DNA from 2 places in the Oceanobacillus sp. FSL W7-1309 genome. Region 2 is predicted to be linked to the other one. Evidence: a T-box and tRNA genes for the amino acid it is inferred to sense, from the RefSeq annotation. Region 2 holds a T-box; the other holds one or more tRNA genes.
The links. A T-box is a leader RNA that pairs with one kind of tRNA and senses whether it is charged. The one in region 2 lies ahead of serS (serine--tRNA ligase), so its partner is inferred to be a tRNA-Ser.

Region 1 (9,090 bases), on a different contig from region 2:
CCTCACCGAAAGAAGAGCCGGTGAGATTTCAAACACGTGCTGTTCCCACAGGACAAGGAATGTTTCGTCAGCTTTTATATTGCACGAATAAAATTGTTTTTTTCGATTAATAACCGCCCTCCGCTCACTCGGAATGGTTAGAGCAACGTTTTAGTTTTTGATAACGGTCATGGTTTAACAGGACTTTATATAATGATTCATTGGTATAAGGGAAAGTAGTAAAATGTATCAGGTTTTAGTTTGTGTGGGTCTGTTGTTGGGTTTAATTCTTTAAAATGCTTGATTATATCCTCTGAATGAAACATTGAAATGCTATCTTCATTCAGCGATTCAACAATTGAAAAAATGGTATCTCCAGGTAGAACTTTTACATGTGCAATTGTATATTCATTACTGGAGGAAATCTTTATTTGTTCAGCGTCATGTTCAACATTCCTGCTGTTGCTAACCATTAAGTCTTGAAAAATACTTATAATCAGCAATATAATGAGTGTATAGAGTGTAAGCTTTTTTAGTGTATACATAAAAATTCTCCTTTTGGGTGAAACCATTTACAATTCCATACGTATGATTAAATTAGAGAGGGGGAAATAAAAAATGGATATCTTTGATCTCCAATGGATAGGATTTGTTATAACATTTTTAGCTACACTTTTTTTAATTGGTGAAGTTTTAGTTAATATGCGAGGTTTTTTTGGACTGCTAGGTATTGGATTTATTACCGTATACTTTGCAGCTTACGTTGGAAGTAGTTCTTTTATTCTTATGCTTATTATATATTTTGTAGGATTATTACTTATTATAATTGATGGCAAGCTACTGAATGATGGAACACTTGCAACTATAGGTCTTGCAAGTATGCTAACGTCTGTTGCTTTGGCTGCAGATAATCTTACTTCGGGATTATACGCTGTTTTAGGGGTATTATTAGGCACTGGTGCTTCCTTCTTCTTCTTAAAAGTATTTAAACGTAGAGAGATGTGGACAAAGCTTGCTTTGAAAGACCAGTTAACAAAAGAAGCGGGCTATAACTCTATGAATATGGAATATGAGCAGTTAGTTGGTAAAGAAGGAATTACGTTAAACGATCTGAGACCTGTTGGAACTGTAAAAATAAACAAAAAAGATTATAGTGCGGTATCTGACGGACAATGGATTCCGAAGAATAGTAAAGTAAAGGTTACACAAGTAGATGGGACAAAAATATTAGTTGAAAAAATATCATAGATGTTCTAAAAGACAATTTCCTAGTATTAGGAAATTGTCTTTTTTTTGAGAAAAAAAGAATGAAAAACCTATGTTAAGGGTAGTTACTAAATAGAAGAAAAATCTTTATGTAAATTTAATGTAAATTATTCAACTTAAACCTTTACAAATGGTTAACAAATCATTAATAATGGGAGAGGCGCAAGCGACAAGATTCAACATAGAATGAAGGGATGAAAGCAATAGTGGATATCGATTTACAAACGTTATTATTCGAGTTTATTGGTGGTTTAGGAATATTCTTACTCGGTATAAAATTTATGGGAGACGGGCTTCAAAAGTCAGCAGGCGACCGTCTGCGCAATATATTAGACCGGTTTACCACCAACCCATTTCTAGGCGTTTTAGCAGGGATTATCGTAACATGTTTGATTCAGAGTAGTTCAGGAACAACTGTACTCACGGTTGGTTTGGTTAATGCTGGATTTATGACGCTAAGACAAGCAATTGGAGTTATTATGGGTGCTAATATTGGTACGACAATAACCGCGTTTGTTATCGGGCTTGATATTGGCGAATACGCTTTACCAATTCTTGCAATTGGTGCATTAATTTTATTCTTCTTTAAAAATCAAAAGGTTACCGCAGTTGGACAAACTATTTTTGGTTTCGGAGCATTATTTTTCGGTTTAGAATTAATGAGTAGTGGAATGTCTCCATTGCGTTCTCTTGAGGCATTTCATGAATTAACAGTAAGTATGGCTGCAAGCCCAGTATTAGGAGTAGTTGTTGGTACAGTATTTACATTAATTGTACAGAGTTCAAGCGCAACGATTGGTATCCTTCAGGGACTATTCTCAGAAGGTGCGATAGCATTAGAAGCAGCTATTCCAGTATTATTCGGAGATAATATTGGTACAACAATAACAGCAGTCTTGGCCGCAATAGGTACAAGTATTACAGCTAAAAGAGCTGCATTAACACATGTTATTTTTAATCTTGTAGGAACAATCATTTTCCTTATATTCCTAGGATTATTTACAAGTTATGTCGGCTATTTACAGGCGAGCTTAAATTTAAATCCTGAAATGACTATCGCCTTTGCGCACGGTAGTTTTAATATTATTAATACGTTGATTCAAGTTTGGTTTATAGGTGCCTTAGCATGGATTGTAACAAAAATTATTCCAGGTGAGGATACAATTATCGAATATAATCCAAAACACCTAGATCCTATTTTTATTCAACAGTCATCAACACTAGCATTGGATCAAGCAAAAGCAGAAATTATTCGGATGGGTGAATATGCACATCAAGGCTTAGAGGAAACGAATCTGTACGTTACCACACAAAACCAAAAACATTCGGAAATGGCGATGCAGGTTGAAGGCGCACTAAATAACTTAGACCGTAAAATAACGGATTATCTCGTTAATATTGCAGCTGGATCATTATCTGATGCGGAAAGTGTAAAGCACACTTCATTAATGAATTCAGTTCGTGATATTGAAAGAATTGGCGATCATTATGAGAATATTATTGAGTTAATTGATTATAAAATATCGAATAAAGTTAACTTAACAGAGCAAGCACTGGAAGATTTAAATACGATGTTTGACTTAACACTCTTAACGGTTAAGCAAGCAGTAGAATCACTTGATAAAATGGATCGTGAAGCGGCATTAGAAGTTATCCAAAAAGAAGATAAAATCGACAAAATGGAGCGCCAATTCCGCAAAAAGCATATCATTCGTATGAATGAAGGATTATGCAGTGGGTCAGCTGGTATCGTTTTTGTAGATATTATCAGTAACTTGGAACGAATTGGTGATCATGCAGTTAATATTGCCGAAGAAGTTTTAGGTGAGTAAATAAAAGGGGGGAGACCTCCTTTTTTTATTATATAAAATTAAAATTTTCTACAAAAAACAACAATTTATCCATTTATGTGTTGAAATAAATTTTAGAACGTGATACTATAAATCTCGCAGTCGCAGAAAAGACAAGTACATAATAATTTTGCGTTTGATTATAAAGTTTTGTGTTGTGCAAAAAAGTATTGACAGCAAATCTAAAACATGGTAAATTATATTTTGTCGCTAATAACCTATAAGAAGTAATAATTACTAAAAAGTTAAAATTACAAATAGAAATAAAAATTTCAGACATGTTTTCTAACTATTCCACAGTAGCTCAGTGGTAGAGCTATCGGCTGTTAACCGATCGGTCGTAGGTTCGAATCCTACCTGTGGAGCCAAGTGGCGGCGTAGCTCAGCTGGCGAGAGCGTACGGTTCATACCCGTGAGGTCGTGGGTTCGATCCCCTCCGCCGCTACCATACATAAATAATTACATAATGGCGGTCGTGGCGAAGTGGTTAACGCACCGGATTGTGGCTCCGGCATACGTGGGTTCAATCCCCACCGGTCGCCCCATTATTTAACAAAATTCCAGGACCCTTAGCTCAGTTGGTTAGAGCTATCGGCTCATAACCGATCGGTCGCAGGTTCGAGTCCTGCAGGGTCCACCAAAAAAATACGGAGGTATACCCAAGTCCGGCTGAAGGGATCGGTCTTGAAAACCGACAGGCGGGTCAAACCGCGCGGGGGTTCGAATCCCTCTACCTCCTCCATTTAGTATTTTATAAGCAGACTAGATTTTATAATTACATAACGGCTCGGTAGCTCAGTCGGTAGAGCAACGGACTGAAAATCCGTGTGTCGGCGGTTCGATTCCGTCCCGAGCCACTTTCCAAACAAGCATATTGCTTGTTTTTTCTTTTGCATAAATTAAATAATTTAATCTACCAAAAAATGATAAGATTCTTGTATTTTATAAGGCAAAAAATTTGCATGAATAGCAAAGCTCTGATAACCTTTTAATTAAAGGTTCGACAAACCTTAATAACTTGGATTCATTTAAGGAGGAAAAAATTATGGCAAAATTTGAACTACCTGAGTTACCTTATGCATACGATGCATTGGAACCAACTATCGACAAAGAGACAATGAATATTCATCATACGAAGCACCACAACACGTATGTTACCAAATTAAATGAAGCACTAGAAGGACAAACAGATCTTCAAGGAAAATCAGTTGAAGCACTTATCAGTGATTTAAATGCAGTTCCTGAGAACATTCGTACTGCAGTACGTAATAATGGTGGAGGACATGCTAACCATAGCTTCTTCTGGAAGCTTCTTTCATCAAATGGCGGGGGCGAGCCAACTGGCGAGCTTGCAGATAAAATCAACGCTAAATTTGGTGGGCTAGATGCATTTAAAGAACAATTTGCAGCAGCTGCAGCAGGACGTTTTGGTTCAGGCTGGGCATGGCTCGTATTAAATAATGGTGAATTAGAAATCACAAGCACTCCAAACCAAGATTCTCCATTAATGGAAGGAAAAACACCATTATTGGGCTTAGACGTTTGGGAGCATGCGTACTATCTAAACTACCAAAACAGACGTCCAGATTACATTTCAGCATTCTGGAATGTTGTTAACTGGGATGAAGTAGCAAAAAACTATAACGAAGCAAAATAAATGAAGAAAAACACGCGGTTAATTCCGCGTGTTTTTTTGGTATATCTGTTACTCCTTCGTTCACACTAAGAGAGACGCAAAAGGAGTAATCGACTATGCAAAAGGTGATCCTGTTTTTTCAAAATAAAATGGAAAGTAATCGTGACTTATTGATTTTACTGCTCATTGGTGGACTCTATTCACTTGGGATTTTTCTATCCAATACGTTTGTAAATATATACTTATGGAAACAATCAGGGGACTACATTACTATTGCTAATTATAATTTAGCAATTTGTCTATTTCAGCCAATTACTTTTATACTTGCAGGAAAGCTCGCCAAAAAGGTAGATCGGATTATTGTATTGAGATTGGGCGTTATTTTTCTATGCGTGTTTTTCTTAAGTGTTCTTCTTATTGGTGATCAAGCTTCAAAATATAACTTCTTACTCGGTAGCTTATTGGGAATTGGTTATGGTTTTTATTGGCTAGCTTATAATGTATTAACATTCGAAATAACAGAGCCTGATACGAGAGATTTTTTCAATGGTTTTCTTGGAATTTTGCAGTCTTTAGGTGGAATGACAGGCCCACTTTTAGCTGGGGCAATTATCGCTAAAATGACCAATAATATTGGTTATACGGTTATATTTGGGATTTCCTTCGCTTTATTTGCGTGTGCCGTTGGAATTAGTTTTCTATTGAAACGCCGAGGTGCAGAAGGAGTTTTTCGCTTTAAGCGAATTTTAGGGGAAAGGCATCGTAATAAAAATTGGAACAGAATTCTTCATGCACATTTTTTTCAGGGGTTAAGAGAAGGAATTTTTGCTTTTGTTATTTCAATCTGGGTTTTCTTAGTAACAAAAAGTGAATTCGCGCTTGGAACATTTAACATGTTTCTATCGGGTCTATCTGCAGTTTTTTATTTAATTGCTACGAAATTTATTAAACCTTCCATGCGCAAAAAGGCGATACTCGTTGGAGCAATACTTCTTTACTTTTCCCTCTTTATTATCATTATCGAGATAAACTATCTCTTACTCATGATTTATGCAATTGTAATTGGAATAGCGTACCCGGTAATAAATGTACCGTATGTATCACTTACCTTTGATGTAATCGGTAAGGCTTGGAAAGCTGGAGAAATGCGTGTAGAATATATGGTTGTTCGTGAATTGTTTCTAAATAGTGGACGAGTTCTATCAATAATCGTTTTTCTTGCAGGCGTATATTTCTTTCGGGCGGAGGAGGTTATTCCCGTTTTACTTGCGATTTTCGGTGCAGGTCATTTTATGATTTACTTTGCAGTACGTAAGATTTATTTAGGTAGCCCAAAAAAGAAAGAGATTTTATTAAAAGAGCAAATTACAGACGAAAAAAATCGTTAAATATGGTAAAATTAGTGATAAGGTTGTTGATCAGATAAGATAGCATAAAAATTTCTTATCTGATCAACCAGGACATTTACCTAAAGGCTTAAAATCGCCAAATTTACTGATGAAAAAATTATTATTTTCACTGGGGGAAAATAAATGAGTAAGAAGAAAAAAAAGAAGAGAGCACAGCTGCCCTTTCGGATTAATATGTTGTTTTTTGTTGTGTTTTTATTGTTTTCCGTATTGATTCTGCAACTAGGAGTTGTTCAGATTTTAAATGGGGAGGACTTCCAGCAGGAAATCGAACGGACGAACTTGGATACAACTAAAATCCCTGTACCCAGGGGTAAAATATATGATCGAAATGGTGATGTTATCGTTGATAATGAAGCATTATATTCGATAACGTACACACCGCCAAAAGGAGTACAAGCAGAAGATCGTCTAGAGCTCGCAGAGACGTTAGCGGAATACATTAAGATGGATGATGAAAAGACGCTTAAAGGGATTACCGAAAGAAATCGTAAAGAATACTGGTATTTGTTAAATAAAGAGGAGGCAGATGAACGACTTTCAGCTGAAGAAAAAGAAGACATGTCTAATGCAGAAGTATATCAAGCTACACTCGAACGAATAACCGAGGATGAAATCCAGGATTTTTCAAAACAAGAGCTAGAAGTAATAGCAATTAAGAAGGAATTGGATAAGGCTTATTCTTTAACACCTCAGATTGTAAAAAATGAAAATGTAACTGCAGAGGAATATGCAAGAATTGCAGAGAATTTAGATAAACTACCAGGTATAAATGCTACAACAGACTGGAACCGAAAATATCCATATGGTTCTTCATTAACGAGTCTGCTTGGTAGCATAACGACACAAGAGCAAGGAATACCAGCTGAAGAAGAAGCAAATTATTTAAGTAAAGGCTACAGCAGAAATGATCGAGTTGGTAGAAGTGGTTTAGAACAACAATATGAGGATCTATTACGCGGCAGGAAGGAACAAATTCAATACACGACGACAAAAAACGGAACGCTTATTGGCTCGGAAACAATTGTTGAAGGTGAACGCGGAAAAGACCTTGTTCTAACCATTGATATGGAGTTCCAAGAAGAAGTGGACAAAATCGTCCAAAAAGAATTGCAGACAGCGATCACAAAGTATCCACATACGAATCGTTATTTGGAGGATGCTCTTGCAGTAGTGATAGATCCTCAGACAGGCGATCTTCTAGCTGTTTCAGGAATTCACTATGATCGGAAAAATGGTGAATACGAAGATGCTGCATTTAAAACCTTGTCAGATGCACATGAACCAGGGTCGGTTGTTAAGGGAGCAACTGTGTTGGCTGGTTTACAATCCGGAGTAATTACACCAGGGCAGAGCTTTTATGATAGTCCGATTAAGATTGCGGCGACACCAGCTCTGAGATCGTGGTCAACCGGATTAGGAACGGTTAATGATATAACGGCATTACAGAAGTCCTCAAACGTGTATATGGGGTATATTGCATTAAAAATGATGGGAGAAAACCGTTACCCGTATCCGGAAAATGCTCCACCTTCACTTAATGATAACTGGCGACAGGGCTTTCAGGAAATGCGTAACTACTATAGACAATTTGGATTAGGCTCAAGCACAGGCATTGATTTTCCACATGAATCGACCGGTTTAGAAGGGAATATTGTTACGCCGGGTCAGTTGATGTATAATGCGATAGGCCAGTTCGATACTTATACAACCATGCAATTAGCACAATATACAGCAACGATTGCAAACGATGGCTATCGTGTACGGCCACATTTTCTGAAAGAGGTTCATGATCCAATCGCTTCCCAGGATGAATTAGGCCCATTATACAGTTCGGTGAATACAGAAGTGCTAAATCGAATTCAAATGAGTGATGATAATATTCAACGTGTTCAAGATGGCTTCCGTCAGGTATTTCAGACACCTAACGGAACAGCGTATAGTAATTTTGGTAATTCCCCATACAATCCAGCAGGGAAAACTGGTACTGCTGAAACGGCTGTATATAGAGATGGACAAAAACTTGCTGACACACGAAACTTGGCATTAATTGGTTATGCACCGTTCGACGAGCCTGAAATCGCATTTGCAATTCTTACACCATTTACTGGAACAGAGAATAATCACAATATACCACAACAAATTGGTAAACAAATACTGGAAACTTACTTTGACCTAAAAGAAGAACGAGATAGAGCTAGTGATGAGGATTCTGAACAAGAAGAGACAGAAGAAGAGGAACAAGAATAAATATTTGCCTAAAATTTCATAACGTGAGATTTTAGGCTTTTTTATAATATAAATTACAAAAGGTTAACATTATCTTAATACTATTGCTATATAATAAGACTACGACATTCCACTATTCGTGCAGAATGCAATATAAAAAATGGGGGATATGGATGACAACTCGTGAACAGTTTCAAAGTGAACTTAACGCATTGAATGAAGACATTATTAAACTGGCCAACGCAGCAGGCCAAGCTTTAGATGATGCGGTTGATGCGTTATACAGTCAGGATATAGAGCTTGCGAGGCAGGTAATTGCCAATGACAAAAAAATCGATCGCAAAGAACTTGAAATGAACGATAAAACGATTTTATTGATTGCAAAGCAACAACCAGTAGCGACCGATTTAAGAAGGGTAATTACAGCGTTAAAAATTTTAACGGATATTGAACGAATGGCTGATAATGCTAAAAACATTGCAACTGCCACGATTCATTTAGGAGAAAATGCATCGATCATTCCGAATGATATAAGAAAAATGTATAACATGACAAAAGATATGATGTACACTGCTATACAAGCTTACAAATATGAAGATATTACAGTTGCAAGAAAGTTAGCGGTGATGGACGATGAGGTTGATCACTTGTATAAAACAATTGTTAGTGAATTATTAGGAGAAACGGCAGTAAATCCTGATAGAATTCAATACGTTATGCA
Region 2 (9,090 bases):
ACTTGCAGTGAGTAAAGATCCGGATATCACGGTAGATGAATTGATGGAAGACTATATCCATGGTCCAGACTTTCCTACTGCCGGCCAAATATTAGGTCGCAGCGGAATCCGAAAAGCATATGAAACTGGAAAAGGTTCGGTTACAATTCGTGCGAAAGTGAATATCGAAGAAAGTTCAAATGGAAAAGAAACAATTATTGTAACAGAATTACCTTATCAGGTTAATAAAGCAAGACTGATTGAGAAAATTGCAGAACTCGTTCGGGATAAGCGGATTGAAGGAATTACAGATTTACGTGACGAGTCTGACCGAAATGGTATGCGCATTGTGATGGAGCTTCGCCGTGATGCGAATGGCAATGTTGTTTTAAATAATTTGTATAAACATACGTCACTACAGACAACATTTGGAATTAATATGCTTGCATTAGTAGATGGCCAGCCGAAAGTATTAACTATTAAACAGTGCCTAGAGCATTATTTAGAGCATCAAAAAGTAATTATTACACGTCGTACTGCTTTTGAATTAAGAAAAGCAGAAGCGCGTGCACATATTTTAGAAGGTTTACGCATCGCATTAGACCATTTAGACGAAGTAATTTCCTTAATCCGTAACTCTAAAACTGCAGACATTGCAAGAGTTGGTTTAATGGAACGTTTCAAGCTTTCAGAAAAGCAAGCTCAAGCTATTCTTGATATGCGCCTGCAGCGTTTAACAGGTTTAGAGCGTGAGAAGATTGAAGAAGAATACAGTGAATTGCAAAAACTGATTAATGAGTTAAAAGCAATTTTAGCGGATGAAGAAAAAGTACTTGAAATAATTCGCGAAGAGCTTACTGAAATTAAGGAACGTTTTAATGATGATCGTCGTACGGATATTGTAGCTGGTGGAGCTGGATTCTTCGAGGACGAAGACTTAATTCCAGTAGAAAACATTGTTATAACCCTTACACATCAAGGGTATATCAAGCGTTTACCTGCATCTACCTACCGAACACAAAGACGCGGTGGTCGAGGAATTCAAGGAATGGGAACGAATGAGGATGATTTTGTAGAACATCTTGTATCGACATCCACACATGATACGGTGCTTTTCTTTACCAATAAAGGAAAGGTATATCGTGCAAAAGGGTATGAGATTCCAGAGTTCAATCGGACAGCAAAAGGAATTCCAATCATCAATCTGCTTCAGGTTGAAAAAGGGGAATGGGTCAATGCAGTTATCTCTGTAAATAGCTATGAAGAGGATGCGTTCCTATTCTTTACAACGAAACATGGAATTGCTAAACGTACTTCCCTGGCCAAATTTGCAAATATCCGTAAAGGTGGCTTAATTGCAGTTGGACTTCGTGAAGAAGACGAGCTAATCTCCGTTCGATTAACCGATGGCAATAAGGATATGATGATTGCAACGAAAAATGGTTATCTGATCCGATTCGAAGAGACACAAATTCGAGAAATGGGACGAACTGCAGCAGGTGTTAAAGGTATTTCGTTACGAGAAGATGATGAAGTCGTATCCATGGAGATCATTGAGCCTGATTCAAAAATTCTCCATGTCACAAGTAAAGGTTTTGGTAAACAAACACCAGAAGCGGAATATCGTCAAATTAACCGCGGGGGTAAAGGTGTTTTCACATGTAAACTCGATGAGAAGACTGGTCATGTTGTAGCTGTAAAAGATGTGACAGGTGAAGAGGATCTCATGTTGATTACCATAGCAGGCGTATTAATTCGAATTCCAGTAGCAGAGATTTCAACAACTGGACGAAGTACAAAAGGTGTCCATTTAATTCGATTACAGGATGGAGAAGAAGTAGCAACGGTTGCTAAGGTAGATAGGGAAGAAGAGGAAACAGCAGAAGAAGAAGTTGTACAAGATACAACTTCAGAAAAAGAAAGCACAGAGACAGATACGAACGAAGAATAATTGGAATCTATCTATAGATGACTCAGAAAGTAGTGTACATCCTGAGTCATCTTCTTTATACATATGATACGAACTGGAATCCCCTCTATGCTGGGGAAATAAAAAAACTGATTCTTTTAACCTTGTGCTGCTAACAGTCTATGCGAAGGAAGAGAATCTTAATGGAATGAAGTATTACCTTCTATCTGAGAAAATGGGGGAAACCGATATGCGAGTAAAACCTTCAAGTCTAATTCCAGGATGTGTATTACTTAAGGAAGTAAGAGGCAAGACAAATCGTCCAATCATCCTAAAAAACACCATATTAAAAGAAGAACATATTACAATTCTTGAAAAATTCCTTGTTGAGTCGGTAGATGTATCATCTACCTTGTCTAACGGTGATTCCTTTTTAGGAAAACCTGTTCAGCCAAAGGAAAAACAGCATATGAAGAAGCAAAATTCAATTGATAACGAAAAAAGTCTTCCATTTGCTGAGAGTTATCTAAATGTGGTGGCTGCATATAAACAACAGTTTCAAAAATGGCAAAATGGGATGCCAATTGATATCTCAGTTGTTCGTAAATTGATCATACCACTATTGGAATGTACAGAAACAATAGAGGCCGAAAAAATATATAGGCTTCATACATATAGTACCCAGGAGGATTATATGTATTTCCATAGTGTTGCAGTTTCCCTTCTTTCAGCATTTATCGGTAGGAAAATGGGGCTTTCGAAAGGTGAATGGCTTCAAAGTGGAATAGCAGGATTACTTAGTAATTGTGGATTGGTAAAAGTGGATGATTCTATCCTGAACAAAAAGGGAACGTTAACAGAAGATGAATGGAAAGCTATTAAAAATCACCCTACGTATTCGTATCGAATGATTGAGCATTTACCAATAATCACAGCGGCGGTAAAATTAGGTGTACTCCAGCATCATGAACGTCTAGATGGAAGTGGTTATCCGCTTGGTATTACGAATGAAAAAATCCATGTATTTGCTAAAATTATCGCAGTAAGTGATACATATTTCGCGATAATAAGTAATCGTATCTATGCAAAGGCACAAAGCTTATTTCATGCAATAAAAACAATCGAAAAGGATAGATATATGAAATTCGATGCGCAGGTAGTAAACGTATTCATCGACAATTTCGTTCATTTTTTGATTGGAAAGAAGATAATCCTCTCGAATGGAAAACATGGGGAAATTGTTTTTATAGAAACGACAAAACCGACAAAGCCAATGATTCGTATCGAACCAGATGAACCGATTATCTCATTGGATCAAATGCCCGAACTTTATATTGAAGAAATAATAGGGAGCTAGCTATAGCTCCCTATTCTTATATGTAGGCTATGTTAGGCTGTCAAACGTCGTTTTCATTGCTAGCATCTCACTACCAATTTGCCTTGGGATTTTTTGTGCAGTAACTTGTAGAAAATGGTGGATTAAAGGGTAATCCATATCCGCCTTGGATACAAATAAGTCACCCCACCATTCTGACTCGTAGCGACAGAGCATACTAAGATTAAAAAGCAACAAATAATGAATCATTACTTCTGAAATAGGAAGAAAGGAATCCCGGTTTGCTGGAAAATAAAGCTGATTATTATCCATATGCTTGAAAAAAGGACCATTCGAAAAATCAACGTAATCTTCAAGTTCTATATCAAGCATTAATTTTCCAGATTTAATCTCCTTAATAGCTGGAAGATAGTTTTGTATGCGTGCTATAAATGCCTTTTCTGTTAAATGATAGTTATCAAATAATTTGGTTGGGAATTGTAGATGAACCGAGTTTGCTGAGCCAATGACAGTTAGTTTCTCCTGCTTCTGTAAAGCGAAAAAATTACTCATTTCAGGTAGTAAGCTAAAAAGCGTTTCCATGCGAATTTTTTCAAAAGGGATTCTTTTAGTGGCGTACAAATGCTCCGAGAAATAAGGGAACATGCCATGCTGTTGTACTTTTACTTCATCATCTGTAAATGTATAGAACTTTTTCTTTCGTTTCCTTGCAGTTACGCCATGAGCGAGCAGCGAGGTTGATTCTGGGTAGTCCGGACGTTTCGTTAGAAGATATGCTTTTAATAAATGCACCATACCGTAAAAATATAAAACAGGCTGAACAAGTTCATCGGATTTTTTACCATTTTCATAAAAACGCTGGCTATGATCGAGCAAATACATGAAAGTGCTGTAATTTTGATAGCTTTTTGCTTCTGCATCCTCCATTCCTAAATAGCATTGATATAAAAAGCTTTGGGCATGTTGTTGTGCGTTTAAATACGTATAAAATTCATCGACTGTTATCATAATTATGACCTCTTAACTATTATAAAATTTTGAATCTATTTATTTTTTGTTTCTAATCGAACTTTGTTGAAAAACCAAGCGTATTAGAGTAATGTATATAAAAATAGATATTCGTATATATAAATGTGTGCTCAGAAGGAGGATAAAAAGGACCGAGGTCGGCTAAAGTTGCAACGTCCTGGGCCTGCGATTACTCGCCCCGCCGAAAAACCTTGTCGCAACACCGACATTAGAACGCCCTGGGCGTCGAAGTTCTATCACTCTCGATGTGTCATTTTTACCGGACTTTTGGGACATCCTCTATATAGTTTGAACGATAGATAGATACACCATACATAAACTTCATAAGGAGGAATTAAAAATGAGAGAAGATAAGTTTGCAAAAGAAGGTTTAACATTTGATGATGTATTATTAATACCAGGAAAATCAGAGGTTTTGCCTAATACCGTTAATCTTAGTACACAGCTTACATCCAATTTGAAGTTAAAATCTCCATTTATTAGTGCTGGTATGGATACTGTTACAGAAGCAGAAATGGCAATTGCAATGGCACGCCAAGGAGGATTCGGTGTCATTCATAAAAATATGTCGATGGAGGAACAAGCTGAGCAGGTAGACCGTGTTAAACGTTCTGAAAGTGGAGTTATTACGAACCCATTCTTCCTTACACCTGACCATCAAGTATATGATGCAGAGCACTTAATGGGCAAATACCGCATTTCTGGTGTACCAATTGTGAACAATATTGAAGAACAGAAGCTTGTAGGCATTTTAACAAATCGTGATTTGCGCTTCATTCAGGATTATTCTATTGCTATTTCGGAAGTGATGACAAGTGAAAACCTTGTTACAGCTTCAGTTGGGACAACATTAGAGGAAGCTGAAAAACTTCTCCAAAAATATAAAATTGAAAAGCTCCCACTTGTGGATGAAAACAACATTTTAAAAGGTTTAATCACAATTAAAGATATTGAGAAGGTTATTGAGTTCCCGAATTCAGCTAAAGATGAGCAAGGTCGCTTACTTGTAGCAGCTGCAGTTGGTGTAACGGGAGATGCGATGCTTCGAATTGAAAAGCTTGTCGAAGCAGGTGTCGATGCGATTGTGATTGATACTGCTCATGGACATTCAAAAGGCGTGCTCGATCAACTACAAGCAGTAAGAGCGGCATTTCCTGATTTAGACATTATTGCAGGTAACGTTGCTACTGCTGAAGGAACAAAAGCGTTGATTGAAGCAGGTGCATCTGTTGTAAAAGTTGGAATTGGACCTGGATCAATTTGTACAACTCGAGTTGTAGCTGGTGTCGGAGTACCACAGATTACAGCAGTACATGATTGTGCTGTAGCAGCCGCAGAATACGGTGTTCCAGTCATTGCCGATGGTGGAATTAAATATTCTGGAGATATTGTGAAAGCATTGGCTGCTGGAGCACATGCAGTCATGATTGGCAGTATGTTTGCAGGGACAACGGAAAGCCCTGGAGAAACAGAAATCTATCAAGGCAGAAAATATAAAGTATACCGCGGAATGGGTTCTGTTGGCGCAATGAAAGCAGGCTCGAAGGATCGTTATTTCCAGAGTGATTCAGACAATAAAAAGCTTGTTCCAGAAGGTATTGAAGGAAGAGTTGCTTATAAAGGTGCACTTGCAGATACGTTCCACCAGTTAATAGGCGGATTACGATCTGGTATGGGATATTGTGGAACAGGAACAATTGATGCATTGCGCAATGATGCACAGTTTATACGTATAACAGGTGCTGGATTACGTGAGAGCCATCCGCATGATGTACAAATTACAAAAGAAGCACCAAATTATTCAGTCAATTAAGGCTCTATAATTTGAACTGCCTTTTATAATAGCAATGAATAAAAAATAGATGCTTGGTATCTCTAGCATCTATTTTTTTATATTTTTATGTGGTAAAATAACAGATAGCTTATTCAAAAGAGAGAATGGCAAAATTAAAAAGGTTATACCGCAGGTTGGAGGTACAGAAAGTTGAAACACAGCATGAAGAAGATTTTTCCATTAGTACTTGCGATGCTTGTACTAATACAATTGTTTATAACAGAGCCACTTACTGCAAACGCTGCAGAGTCATTGGATATAGGTGCTGAATCGGCAATTCTAGTCGATGCAGAAACAGGAAAGGTTTTATACGCAAAAAACCCTGATGTTGCGCTTCCACCGGCAAGTATGACGAAAATGATGACGGAATATCTCGTATGGGAAGCTGTCGAAAATGGTCAAATCTCGTGGGATACAACTACGCAGATTAGTGATTATGCTTACAGTATTTCTGCCAATACGGTGTTTTCGGGTGTTGGATTGAAACAACAACAGGATTATACAGTTGAAGAATTATATGAAGCAATGGCGATTAATTCAGATAATGCCACAACGATTGCTTTAGCGGAATTAATTTCTGGTTCAGAGGGCGAATTTGTTAAGTTAATGAATCAAAAAGCGGAAGAGTTAGGGCTATCTGAAGCTGAATTTGTAAATTCAACAGGATTGGACAATGAAGACCTAGATGGTAATCACCCAGAAGGAACAGACCCAAATGGGACGAACCTATTGTCAGCACGATCTGCTGCACAGCTTGGTTATCACCTTGTGAATGATTATCCAGGTGCACTCGATGTTGCTAAAATTCCAGTGACTGAATTTGATGGACAAACCATCCGCAACTGGAATTATATGCTTCCACATGAAGGTGAAAATTTAGGACAGTTTTTCTATAAAGGTGTAGATGGCTTAAAAACAGGCTTTACAAATTTGGCAGGCCACAGCTTCACAGGTACTGCAATTCGAGACGGTAATCGATTAATTACGGTTGTTATGAGAACGAGTAGTGATACAGAGCGCTTCGTAGAAACAGCTCAATTACTGGATCATGGCTATTCGAAATTCCAATCTGAGGAGCTTTTCCCTGCTGGTTACCAGTCTGAGGATCAAGGCACAGTTCCTGTAGCAAAAGGAAAACAAGATGAAGTTAACGTTTCATTAAGTGAAGCAGTACGTATTCCAATTCAAGCAGATGAAGCAGAATTGTACAGTATTGAATATCATATTGATGAGGATAAATTAAATGAAGACGGTGAATTAGTAGCACCAATTGAAAAAGGCGAAGTAGTCGGAACAGCAGAGCTTGTTTATGATGGTGATGTTGATTATGGTTATATTTTTGATGATTCAACTAGCCAAATTGACCTTGTAACAGATGAAGCAGTAGAAAAATCAAACTGGTTCATGCTTACACTCGGATCTATCGGTGATTTCTTTGCAAATATATTTACAGCTGCCGTTGATTGGATTAAAGGACTTTTTTAGTTAACAACAAAATCAATTTTTCCAGAAAAACTTGCATTTTGAATTAAAATTGCATATGATAGCAATAATTATAATGACAATCAATTAAAATGTATTGATAGGAAGTAGTAATAGCATGTCTTTCTTAAGAGAGCCGATGGCTGGTGAGAATCGGTGTTAGATTGCTGTGAATCCATCCTTGAACAGGTTTACGGAAAGGATTTAGAATCCAAAGTAAGTAAACCCGGTGAAGAGCCGTTATGAACGATGAGCCGGAAGATAGTATCTTCAACAAGGGTGGCAACGCGGGAAACTTACTCTCGTCCCTATATTTAGGGACGGGAGTTTTTTGATTTTTAAAGGATTTAACAATTTATATAATGCTTAAAGGAGGAATCATTATGTTAGACATGAAGTATTTAAGAAATAACTTTGAAGAGGTACAAAAAAGGCTTGCCCATCGTGGAGAGGATTTATCTGATTTAGATAAGTTCGGTTCTTTAGACGAAAAACGTCGCGGATTAATTGCAGAAACAGAGGCTTTAAAGGCAAAGCGCAATGAAGCAACGAAAGAAATATCTGCTTTGAAAAGAGAAAAGAAGGATGCAGATCCTGCGATTAAAGAAATGCGTGAGCTAGGTGATCAAATTGCTTTACTCGATAAAGACTTGAAGGGTATCGAGGAAGAGCTACAGCATATTATGCTATCCATTCCGAATATCCCGCATGAATCTGTTCCAGTTGGAGAAGATGAAGACGATAATGTGGAAGTTCGCGATTGGGGTACTGTTCCGGCATTTGACTTTGAAGTGCAGGCTCATTGGGACATTGCAACGAATCTTGATATTATCGATTTTGAACGCGCAGCTAAAGTAACAGGGAGCCGTTTTGTTTTCTATAAAGGCCTTGGTGCGAGATTAGAACGTGCATTATTAAACTTCATGATGGATCTCCATGCAGATGAGCATGGTTATATAGAGATGCTACCTCCACAAATTGTAAATCGCGCTAGCATGACAGGGACTGGTCAGCTTCCAAAATTTGAAGAGGATGCATTTAAACTGGAGGATTGGGATTATTTCATGATTCCTACTGCAGAAGTGCCCGTAACAAATTACCATCGTGATGAGATTTTATCAGCAGATAATCTACCGAAAAAATATGTTGCATTTAGCACGAATTTCCGTTCTGAAGCAGGATCTGCTGGGCGAGACACACGTGGATTAATTCGTCAGCATCAATTTAACAAAGTTGAGCTTGTTAATTTTGTGAAGCCGGAAGATTCCTATGAAGCATTGGAAACATTAACAGGTAATGCAGAAAAAGTATTGCAGCTATTAAACTTACCATATCGCGTAATGAGCATGTGTACAGCTGATCTAGGGTTTACCGCAGCTAAAAAATATGATATTGAAGTATGGATTCCAAGCCAGGAAACATACCGTGAGATTTCTTCTTGCTCTAACTTCGAAGACTTCCAAGCACGTCGGGCTGGTATACGTTTCCGCAGGGAGGCGAACGGGAAACCAGAATATGTGC

Region 1: it encodes a tRNA-Ser, which carries the amino acid that the T-box ahead of serS (serine--tRNA ligase) is inferred to sense. The anticodon was not compared.

What each region holds. Positions count from the first base shown of each region.
Region 1 is NZ_JBBOBX010000002.1:805,465-814,554, reverse strand. Features, by position in the region: gene NST46_RS16775 (hypothetical protein) at 198-524, opposite strand; gene NST46_RS16770 (NfeD family protein) at 598-1,227, shown strand; gene NST46_RS16765 (Na/Pi cotransporter family protein) at 1,440-3,077, shown strand; tRNA gene NST46_RS16760 (tRNA-Asn) at 3,389-3,463, shown strand; tRNA gene NST46_RS16755 (tRNA-Met) at 3,467-3,543, shown strand; tRNA gene NST46_RS16750 (tRNA-His) at 3,565-3,640, shown strand; tRNA gene NST46_RS16745 (tRNA-Ile) at 3,659-3,735, shown strand; tRNA gene NST46_RS16740 (tRNA-Ser) at 3,745-3,837, shown strand; tRNA gene NST46_RS16735 (tRNA-Phe) at 3,880-3,952, shown strand; gene sodA (superoxide dismutase SodA) at 4,141-4,752, shown strand; gene NST46_RS16725 (MFS transporter) at 4,848-6,119, shown strand; gene NST46_RS16720 (peptidoglycan D,D-transpeptidase FtsI family protein) at 6,264-8,390, shown strand; gene phoU (phosphate signaling complex protein PhoU) at 8,543-9,090, shown strand, end outside.
Region 2 is NZ_JBBOBX010000001.1:1,485,987-1,495,076, forward strand. Features, by position in the region: gene gyrA (DNA gyrase subunit A) at 1-1,930, shown strand, start outside; gene NST46_RS06790 (HD-GYP domain-containing protein) at 2,139-3,245, shown strand; gene NST46_RS06795 (YaaC family protein) at 3,273-4,232, opposite strand; gene guaB (IMP dehydrogenase) at 4,594-6,066, shown strand; gene NST46_RS06805 (serine hydrolase) at 6,238-7,572, shown strand; T-box leader at 7,658-7,882, shown strand; gene serS (serine--tRNA ligase) at 7,953-9,090, shown strand, end outside.